One region of the Allobosea sp. 29B genome, then DNA from elsewhere that is predicted to be linked to it. Evidence: predicted binding sites of a transcription regulator. Region 1 holds the regulator's gene; the other holds the start of a gene.
The links. Region 1 encodes PhoB, which activates phosphate uptake and scavenging genes when phosphate is short. Its sites were predicted from a motif close to TGTCATNNANCTGTCAT; they were not measured.

Region 2: GV161_RS30645 (Na/Pi symporter) is a predicted target of PhoB. The motif match lies at 2,699-2,715, and genes of this name have one in related genera.

The regions. Positions count from the first base shown of each region.
Region 1 is NZ_LR733817.1:2,272,007-2,276,084, forward strand. It holds gene pstC (phosphate ABC transporter permease subunit PstC) at 1-216, shown strand, start outside; gene pstA (phosphate ABC transporter permease PstA) at 231-1,121, shown strand; gene pstB (phosphate ABC transporter ATP-binding protein PstB) at 1,150-1,950, shown strand; gene phoU (phosphate signaling complex protein PhoU) at 1,988-2,710, shown strand; gene phoB (phosphate regulon transcriptional regulator PhoB) at 2,738-3,436, shown strand; gene GV161_RS11135 (YnfA family protein) at 3,446-3,766, opposite strand; gene GV161_RS11140 (NUDIX hydrolase) at 3,775-4,078, opposite strand, start outside.
Region 2 is NZ_LR733817.1:6,286,554-6,290,631, forward strand. It holds gene GV161_RS30620 (hypothetical protein) at 166-501, shown strand; gene GV161_RS30625 (VOC family protein) at 652-1,122, shown strand; gene GV161_RS30630 (helix-turn-helix domain-containing protein) at 1,134-1,499, opposite strand; gene gstA (glutathione transferase GstA) at 1,626-2,237, shown strand; gene GV161_RS30640 (nuclear transport factor 2 family protein) at 2,234-2,623, shown strand; gene GV161_RS30645 (Na/Pi symporter) at 2,862-4,078, shown strand, end outside.

The DNA.
Region 1 (4,078 bases):
ATGGCGGTGACCTTCGTCGTCGGCAACGCCAACCGGCTCTCGCCCTCGATCCTGGATCCCGGCTCGACCATCGCCTCGCGCATCGCCAACGAGTTCAACGAGGCGCTCGGCCTGCAGCTCAACTCGCTGATCGCGCTCGGTTGCATCCTGTTCTTCGTCACCTTCGTCGTCCTCGTCATCGCGCGCCTCCTGGTCGCGCGGGTGAAGCGCTACTGAGCGGAGCTGGACCCATGACCATGGCGACATCCACCAAGACCATGACCGCGCCGCATGTCGAATGGGGCCGCGTGCGCCCCGCGCGCCGCACCGCAGACCGGATGATGAAGATCATCGCGACGAGCTTCACCCTGATCGCGATCGTCGTGCTGTTCTGGATCCTCGGCATGCTGATCGTGAAAGGATTGGGCGGGCTCTCCGCCTCGACCTTCACCCAGATCACGCCGGGGCCGGGCACGGAGGGTGGCGGCCTCGCCAACGCCATCGTCGGCTCGATCGTGCTGACCTTCCTCGGTATTGCCGTGGCGACGCCGATCGGCGTGCTCGCCGGCACCTACCTGGCCGAATACGGCAAGGCCTCCAAGCTTGCCGAGCTCATCCGCTTCATCAACGACATCCTGCTCTCGGCGCCTTCGATCCTGATCGGCCTGTTCGTCTACGTGATCATGGTCGAGCCGTTCCGCGGTTATTCCGGCTGGGCTGGCGGCGTTGCTCTCGGCATAATCGCGATCCCGGTGATCGTGCGGACCACCGAGGACATGCTGCGCCTTGTTCCCGGCTCCCTGCGCGAGGCGGGCGCTGCGCTCGGCGCCCCGCCCTCCGTCGTCATCACCTCGGTGACCTGGCGGGCGGCGAAGTCGGGCATGGTCACCGGCATCTTGCTGGCCCTCGCCCGCATCGCCGGCGAGACTGCGCCGCTGATCTTCACGGCGCTCAACAATAATTTCTGGTTCTCGCCGAACCTCGTCGGCGGCGTCTCCAACCTGCCGGTGACGATCTATCAGTTCGCCTCCGCCCCTTACGAGAACTGGCAGCAGCTCGCCTGGGCGGGATCGCTGATCATCACCGTCTCAATCCTCGTGCTTTCCATCATCGCCCGGCGCATCGTGCGCGGCGGCAAGTGATAAGCGTCCGATCGGAAGGACCATGCAGATGCTTTCGACCCTTGAACTGAGCCCGCAGACGCTGGACGCCGAAGCTCCCGTTCGCATCGCCGTCAAGAACCTCGATTTCTACTACGGCGAGCACAAGGCGCTGAAGAACATCAACCTCGACTTCCGTGACCGGCACGTCACCGCGCTGATCGGCCCGTCGGGCTGCGGCAAGTCGACCCTGCTGCGCATCTTCAACCGCATCTACTCGCTCTATCCCGAGCAGAAGGCGACCGGCGAGATCCTGCTCGACGGCCGCAACATCATCTCCAACAATGTCGACGTGAACGAATTGCGCTCGCGCATCGGCATGGTCTTCCAGAAGCCGACGCCGTTCCCGATGTCGATCTACGACAACGTCGCCTTCGGCATCCGCCTCTACGAGAAGCCGCCGAAGTCGGAGCTCGACGACCGCGTCGAGGGCGCGCTGCGCCGTGCCGCCCTCTGGGACGAGGTCAAGGACAAGCTGAAGAGCTCCGGCATGGGCCTCTCCGGCGGCCAGCAGCAGCGCCTGTGCATCGCGCGCACCATCGCGCAGAAGCCCGAGGTCATCCTGTTCGACGAGCCGACCTCGGCGCTCGACCCGATCTCGACCGGCAAGATCGAGGACCTGCTCGAGCAGCTGAAGAGCGACTTCACCATCGTCATCGTCACCCACAACATGCAGCAGGCGGCGCGCATCTCGCAGTACACCGCCTTCATGTACCTTGGCGAGGTGATCGAGTTCGACGCCACCAACAACATCTTCATGAACCCGCATAAGAAGCAGACGCAGGACTACGTCACCGGCCGTTTCGGTTGACATTCCGAAGCGTCGGCAAGCCCCAAGGATACGCCCCATGTCCGACCATATCGTCCGCTCCTACGACGCCGATCTCGAAGGGCTGCGCCGCAGCCTCGCCGAGATGGGCGGCATGTCCGAGCGCATGCTCGGCGACTCCACCGTGGCGCTGGTGCGCCGCGACACCGCGCTCGCCCAGAAGATCATCAGCGCCGACCAGCGCCTCGACAATCTCCAGCGCGAGGTCGAGGAAAAGGCGGTGCTGACCATCGCCCGCCGCCAGCCGCTGGCGAACGACCTGCGCGAGCTGATCTCGGCGATCCGCATCGCCGCCGACATCGAGCGTGTCGGCGACCTCGCCAAGAACATCGCCAAGCGCGCCGTCGCGATCTCCGGCCAGTTCTCGCCGCCGCATCGCGCCGTGGTCGGCCTCGAGCATATGAGCCGCCTGGTTCAGGCCCAGCTCAAGGACGTGCTCGACGCTTATGCCGCTAGCAACGAGCAGAAGGCGATGGATGTCTGGCGCCGCGACGACGAGATCGACGCGCTCTACACCTCGCTGTTCCGCGAGCTCCTGACCTATATGATGGAAGATCCGCGCAACATCACCTTCTGCACGCACCTCCTGTTCTGCGCCAAGAATGTCGAGCGCATCGGCGATCACACCACCAACATCGCCGAGACCATCCACTACCTCGTCACCGGCCAGTCCATGGACGAAACCCGGCCGAAGCTCGACACCACCAACATCCTCGTCGACCTGCCGGCAGCCAATGGCTGAACTGGCGGGGCTTGAACGGACCCTGACATGCCCGCACGCATCCTGATCGTCGAGGACGAGGAGCCGCTCACCCTGCTGCTGCGCTACAATCTTGAGGCCGAGGGCTTCGAGGTCGACAGCGTGGCGCGCGGTGACGACGCCGAATTGCATCTGCGCGACCATACGCCCGATCTCGTCCTGCTCGACTGGATGCTGCCCGGCCTCTCCGGCATTGAGCTCTGCCGGCGCCTGCGCACGCGCCGCGACACCGAGCGCGTGCCGATCATCATGCTGACGGCCCGCGGCGAGGAGACCGAGCGCGTGCGCGGCCTTGCCACCGGCGCCGACGACTATGTCGTCAAGCCCTTCTCGCTGCCCGAGCTGATCGCCCGCATCCAGGCGCTGCTGCGCCGTGCCAAGCCCGGCCACGTTGCCGGCTTACTTGCTGCCGGCGATCTCGAACTCGACCGCACCACCCGCCGTGTCCGCCGTGCCGGGGCCGAGCTGCATCTCGGACCGACCGAGTTCCGCCTGCTCGAGTTCCTGATGCAGGCGCCGGGCCGGGTCTATTCCCGGGCGCAATTGCTCGACGCCGTCTGGGGCCGCGACGTCTATATCGACGAGCGCACCGTCGACGTTCATGTCGGGCGCCTGCGCAAGGCGATCACGCCCGCCAATGCCAAGGACCCGCTGCGCACGGTGCGCGGCGCCGGCTATGCCTTCGACGAGACTTTTGCGCGAAGTTGAGCGCTTCTGTCAGCGCGGCGCGGCGACGATCACCGCCGCGCCGGCGAGGCAGAGCGCGGCGCCGGCCAGGTCGTAGTGGTCGGGCGCGATCTTCTCGACCAGCGCCATCCAGGCCAGCGACGCCACAATATAGACGCCGCCATAGGCGGCGAAGGCGCGCCCGGCGGCTGGATTGTCGAGCAGGGTCAGCAGCCAGGCGAAAGCCGCGAGCGATCCCAGGCCCGGCAGCAGCCACCAGACCGGCTTGCCGAGCTTGAGCCAGGCCCAGAAGGCGTAGCAGCCGGCGATCTCCGCCAGCGCCGCGCCTGCGTAGGTCGCGAATGTCGCCATGCTGATGCCTACGCTTCCGGCCCGAAAGCCGCGGCCAGCCGGGCGAAGACCGGGCGATAGGCCTCCGATGCCAGCGGGGTCAGCGATCGGACCTGATCGAAGGTGAACCAGCGGATCTCGTTATGCTCGTCATTGCTGATCCTGGGCTCGCCGCCGGTCCATTCGATGACCGCGAACAGATGCCAGAGTGCGGGCGTGACGCCATCCGTCTCGGTCGTCTCGATCGTCTCGAAACGGCGGAAGACCGTCGTCGTGACGCCGAGCTCTTCCTGCAGCTCGCGGACGAGGGCGGCCTCGACGGCCTCGCTTGGC
Region 2 (4,078 bases), 4.0 Mb from region 1:
AACCTTCTTTGACCAACCTTCGCCGGCGGGACAGTTCCGGCTGACGATCTCGTGTCGCGCCTGAAGCAGAGGCCCGCGCTCGCTGAACGCGAGCGAACATTTCCGTTCAGGCGGCGTTGCCATTGCAAGTGCGATGATCGCCTCAGCTAAACCAGGAGACACCTCATGCGACATCTCGTGATCGCAGCAGCCCTGTTCATGGGCTCGATCACCGCGGTCAGTGCCGCGCCCTCCGCTCATCATGACGGAGCGCTTGCGCCCACGATCGCGCAGCAGCTCGACAAGCTGCCGGCCGAATTCAGCGCCAGCGCTGCGAAGCTGCGGCGGATGCAGATCATCCAGGACAATCTCGATCGCCAGCGCTACGGACGCGGTGGTGGCTACCGACGCGATTACGGCGGCGATTATGGGCGCGGCTACGGACGTGGTTACGGCGGCGGCTATGGTTATCGACGCGGATATGGCGACGGCTATGGTCGCCCCCGCTACGATCGCTGGTGAGACATGGCGGCCTCGCTGCGAAGCGGGGCCGCTCTCCCGGCCAATGCTCCCTTCACAAAACGAACGCCGTCTGTCGGAACCCTCGCCCCTCTTTCGTCCTTGAGACGACAGGCCGACATCCGGTCTGATGACGCAGCAAGGAGCATGGCGATGAAGGTCACCCAGAATCTCTGGTTCGATAAGGACATGGAGGCCGCGATCGGCCTCTATACGTCGCTGATCCCGAACTCGGCGCTGGAATGGACCAGCGCCCTGCCGGCGGAATCGCCAAGCGGGCCGGCCGGCAGCGTCAAGATCGCCGCCTTCACCATCGGTGGCCAGCGCTACCAGGCGTTCGAGGCCTGGCGCTCCGACACCTTCAACCACACCTTCTCGATCTTCGTGGAATGCGAGACGCAGGCCGAGATCGACCGGCTCTGGGAGGCGCTCGGCGAGGGCGGCAAGTTCGAGCAGTGCGGCTGGCTCAGGGATCGCTGGGGCCTGTCCTGGCAGATCGCGCCGAAGCGGCTGGGCGAGCTGACGCGGGACCCCGATCGCGCTAAGGCCAGGCGCGTCGCCGAGGCGATGCTGAAGATGGTCAAGCTCGATATCGCCGCGCTGGAAGCAGCCGCGAAGGGCTGAAACTCTGGCGCCTAGGCCGCTTGCGCCCGCGCGACGGCTTGTGCCTTCAGCTTGGCGCCGACCTCGGCGATTGCCAGGATCGCGGGCACGTATTCCTGCCCGAGCTCGGTCAAGGCGTACTCGGTCGAGGGCGGCGTGGTCGGCACCACCTTGCGCCGGACGACGCCCTTTTCCTCGAGTGCTCGCAAACGCGCGCTCAGCATCTTGGCCGAGATCACCGGCATGTCGCGGCGCAGCTCACCGAAGCGGCGCGGCCCGCCTGACAGGAACCAGATCACGTTCGGCGTCCAGGCCCCGCCGAGCACCTGCATGCAGGCGCCGACATTGCAGGTCTCGGGCTGCGCCGCGGCGCGATTCTTCCTGAGTTTCAAAGCCATTGCGGTCAGCTCTCCGGTTACCGAGAGGATACCGGAAAACGCAGTTACAACAAGTTACCCCGTATACAGAGGTAACTGCATCGGCCTAGCTCTCCGCCATTCGTCAACGCGGATGAGGAAATTGCCGTGAAGCTCTACTATGCCCCGGGCGCCTGCTCGCTCTCGCCCCATATCGCCCTGCGCGAGGCCGGCCTGCCCGTGACCCTCGAGAAGGTCGATCTCCTTGCCGGCCGGACCGAGACCGGCGCCGACTATGCCGCCGTCAGTCCGAAAGGCTATGTCCCGGCGCTGCAATTCGACGACGGCACTGTCCTCACGGAGGGCGCGGTCATCGCCCGCTATATCGCCGATCTCGCTCCGGACGCCGCTCTCGCTCCGAAGCCCGGCAGCTTCGAGCGCATCCGGCTCGAGGAGATCATGAACTTCATCGGCAGCGAGTTGCACAAGGCCTACACGCCGCTCTTCCTCCCCGACACGAGCGAGGACGGCAAGACGGCGGCGCGGGCCCGTGTGGCCAAAAAGCTCGGCTATATCGAGAACATCCTCGCCGACGGCCGCAGCCACCTTCTCGGCGAGCACTTCACCGTCGCCGACGGCTATCTCTTCACCATCGTCAACTGGTCGGACAGCCGCAGCGTTCCGCTCGACGCCTTCCCGAAGCTGCGCGCCTTCATGGCGCGGATCGGCGCCCGCGCCAGTGTGCAGGAAGCGATGCGGGCCGAAGGCCTGCTCCAGTGAGCGTCGATCCGCGTTTCACAGAGATCGTCGCTGCGCTCGGCGACTATTTCGACGGTCTCCATCACAGCGACGCCGACAAGCTCGGCCAGCTTTTCCACCCGCAGGCGATCTATGCCTGCGGGACGGAGGGCAGCCTGACCCATCTCACCATGGATCAGTACCTGCCGATGGTAGCGAAGCGGCCCTCGCCGGCAAGCCGCGGCGAGCCCCGGCGCGACCGCATCCTCTCGATCGAATTCGCCGGTCCGGTCACCGCGCTGGCCCGCGTCGAATGCGCCATCGGTCTAAAGCGCTTCACCGACCTCCTCAGCTTCATCAGGCTCGATGGGCGCTGGCGGTTGATCGCCAAGGTCTTCCATTTCGACCTCGACTCCGCGGCAACCTGAACGGCCGAGAGACGCGGCCGTCGGCGGATATCGACGCCGGCGGCCCGTCGATTGCTCGCCAGCCTTGTGACGCACAGTCACCCAAACGTCGTACGACCTGCCTAAGGACTCCGCTGGCCAGGTGGGGGCCGGCACGGAGAAGCACGCACGTCCATTGCCGGGCGCGCCTGTTGCCGCTTGCCGTGACGCCTCGACCCGGGGGTAGACGCGACCGCGCACATTTGTCGGAGTCGAGAGCATGCAAGTCGACATCTTCACGCAGGTGATCGTGCCTGTGATCGGCGGCCTGGGCATCTTCATGCTCGGCCTCGAATTCATGAGCAACGGCATCCAGAATCTCGCCGTCAACAAGATGCGGGCGCTGCTCGCCAGGATCGCCGGCACACCGGCCAAGGGCGTCCTCGCCGGCACCTTCATCACCGGCATCATCCAGTCCTCGACCGCGATGACCGTCATGGTCGTCGGCCTCGTCAACGCCGGTGTGATCGGCCTGCGGCCGGCGATCAGCGTGATCATGGGCGCCAATATCGGCACGACGCTCGGCAACGGCCTGATCGCGCTGCCGCTTGGCCCGCTGGGCCTGCTGCTCGCCGGCATCTTCGCGCTGATCCACATCTTCGCCAAGACCGACAAGGTGAAGAACATTGCGCTCGCCTGCATGGGCTTCGCGCTGATCTTCTACGGCCTCAACCTGATGACCGGCGGCCTGCGCCCCCTGCGCAACATGCCGGAGGTGATGGGCGTCATCTCCTCGCTGAAGGCCGACACCTATCTCGGCCTGCTCTACTGCGTGCTGATCGCCGCCGGCATCACCGCGATGATCCACTCCTCCTCGGCGACGATCGGCATCGTCATGGGCCTCGGCGCCGCCGGCATCCTCGATTGGAAGACCGCGGTCGCCTTCTCGCTCGGCGCCGATCTCGGCACCACCATCACCTCGTGGATGGCCTCGCTCAACCTGACCAAGAACGCCAAGCGCGCGGCTTACGCCCATATCTCCTTCAACATCATCGGCGTCGCCATCACGATACCGCTGTTCTTCGTTTCCATGGACGTGCTGACCTGGGCGATGCAGTGGTTCGGCGGCGATCCGGGCGTTGCGGTCGTCAAGGACGGCAAGGAAACCTTCCCGCTCATCCCGGTCGCGATCGGCCTCTATTCGACCTTCTTCAACATCTTCAACACCGTCCTGCTCTTCCCCTTCGTCGGCGTCTTCGAGCGCGTCCTGATGAAGGTCGGCGCCACGGCGACGGACGAGATCGAGGACTATTCGGCGCCGCGCTTCCTCGCCAAGGCCACCGATCACGCCCATGCCGTCGCCAACATCCAGAAGGAGACCGGCCGCTATCTCCAGGCCGCGCAGCTCTTCCTCGACATCGCTCGCACCAAGCCCGATGCGCCGGAGAAGAGCGACGAGCATTACGCTGCGATCGACATCCTCAATCGCGACATCCG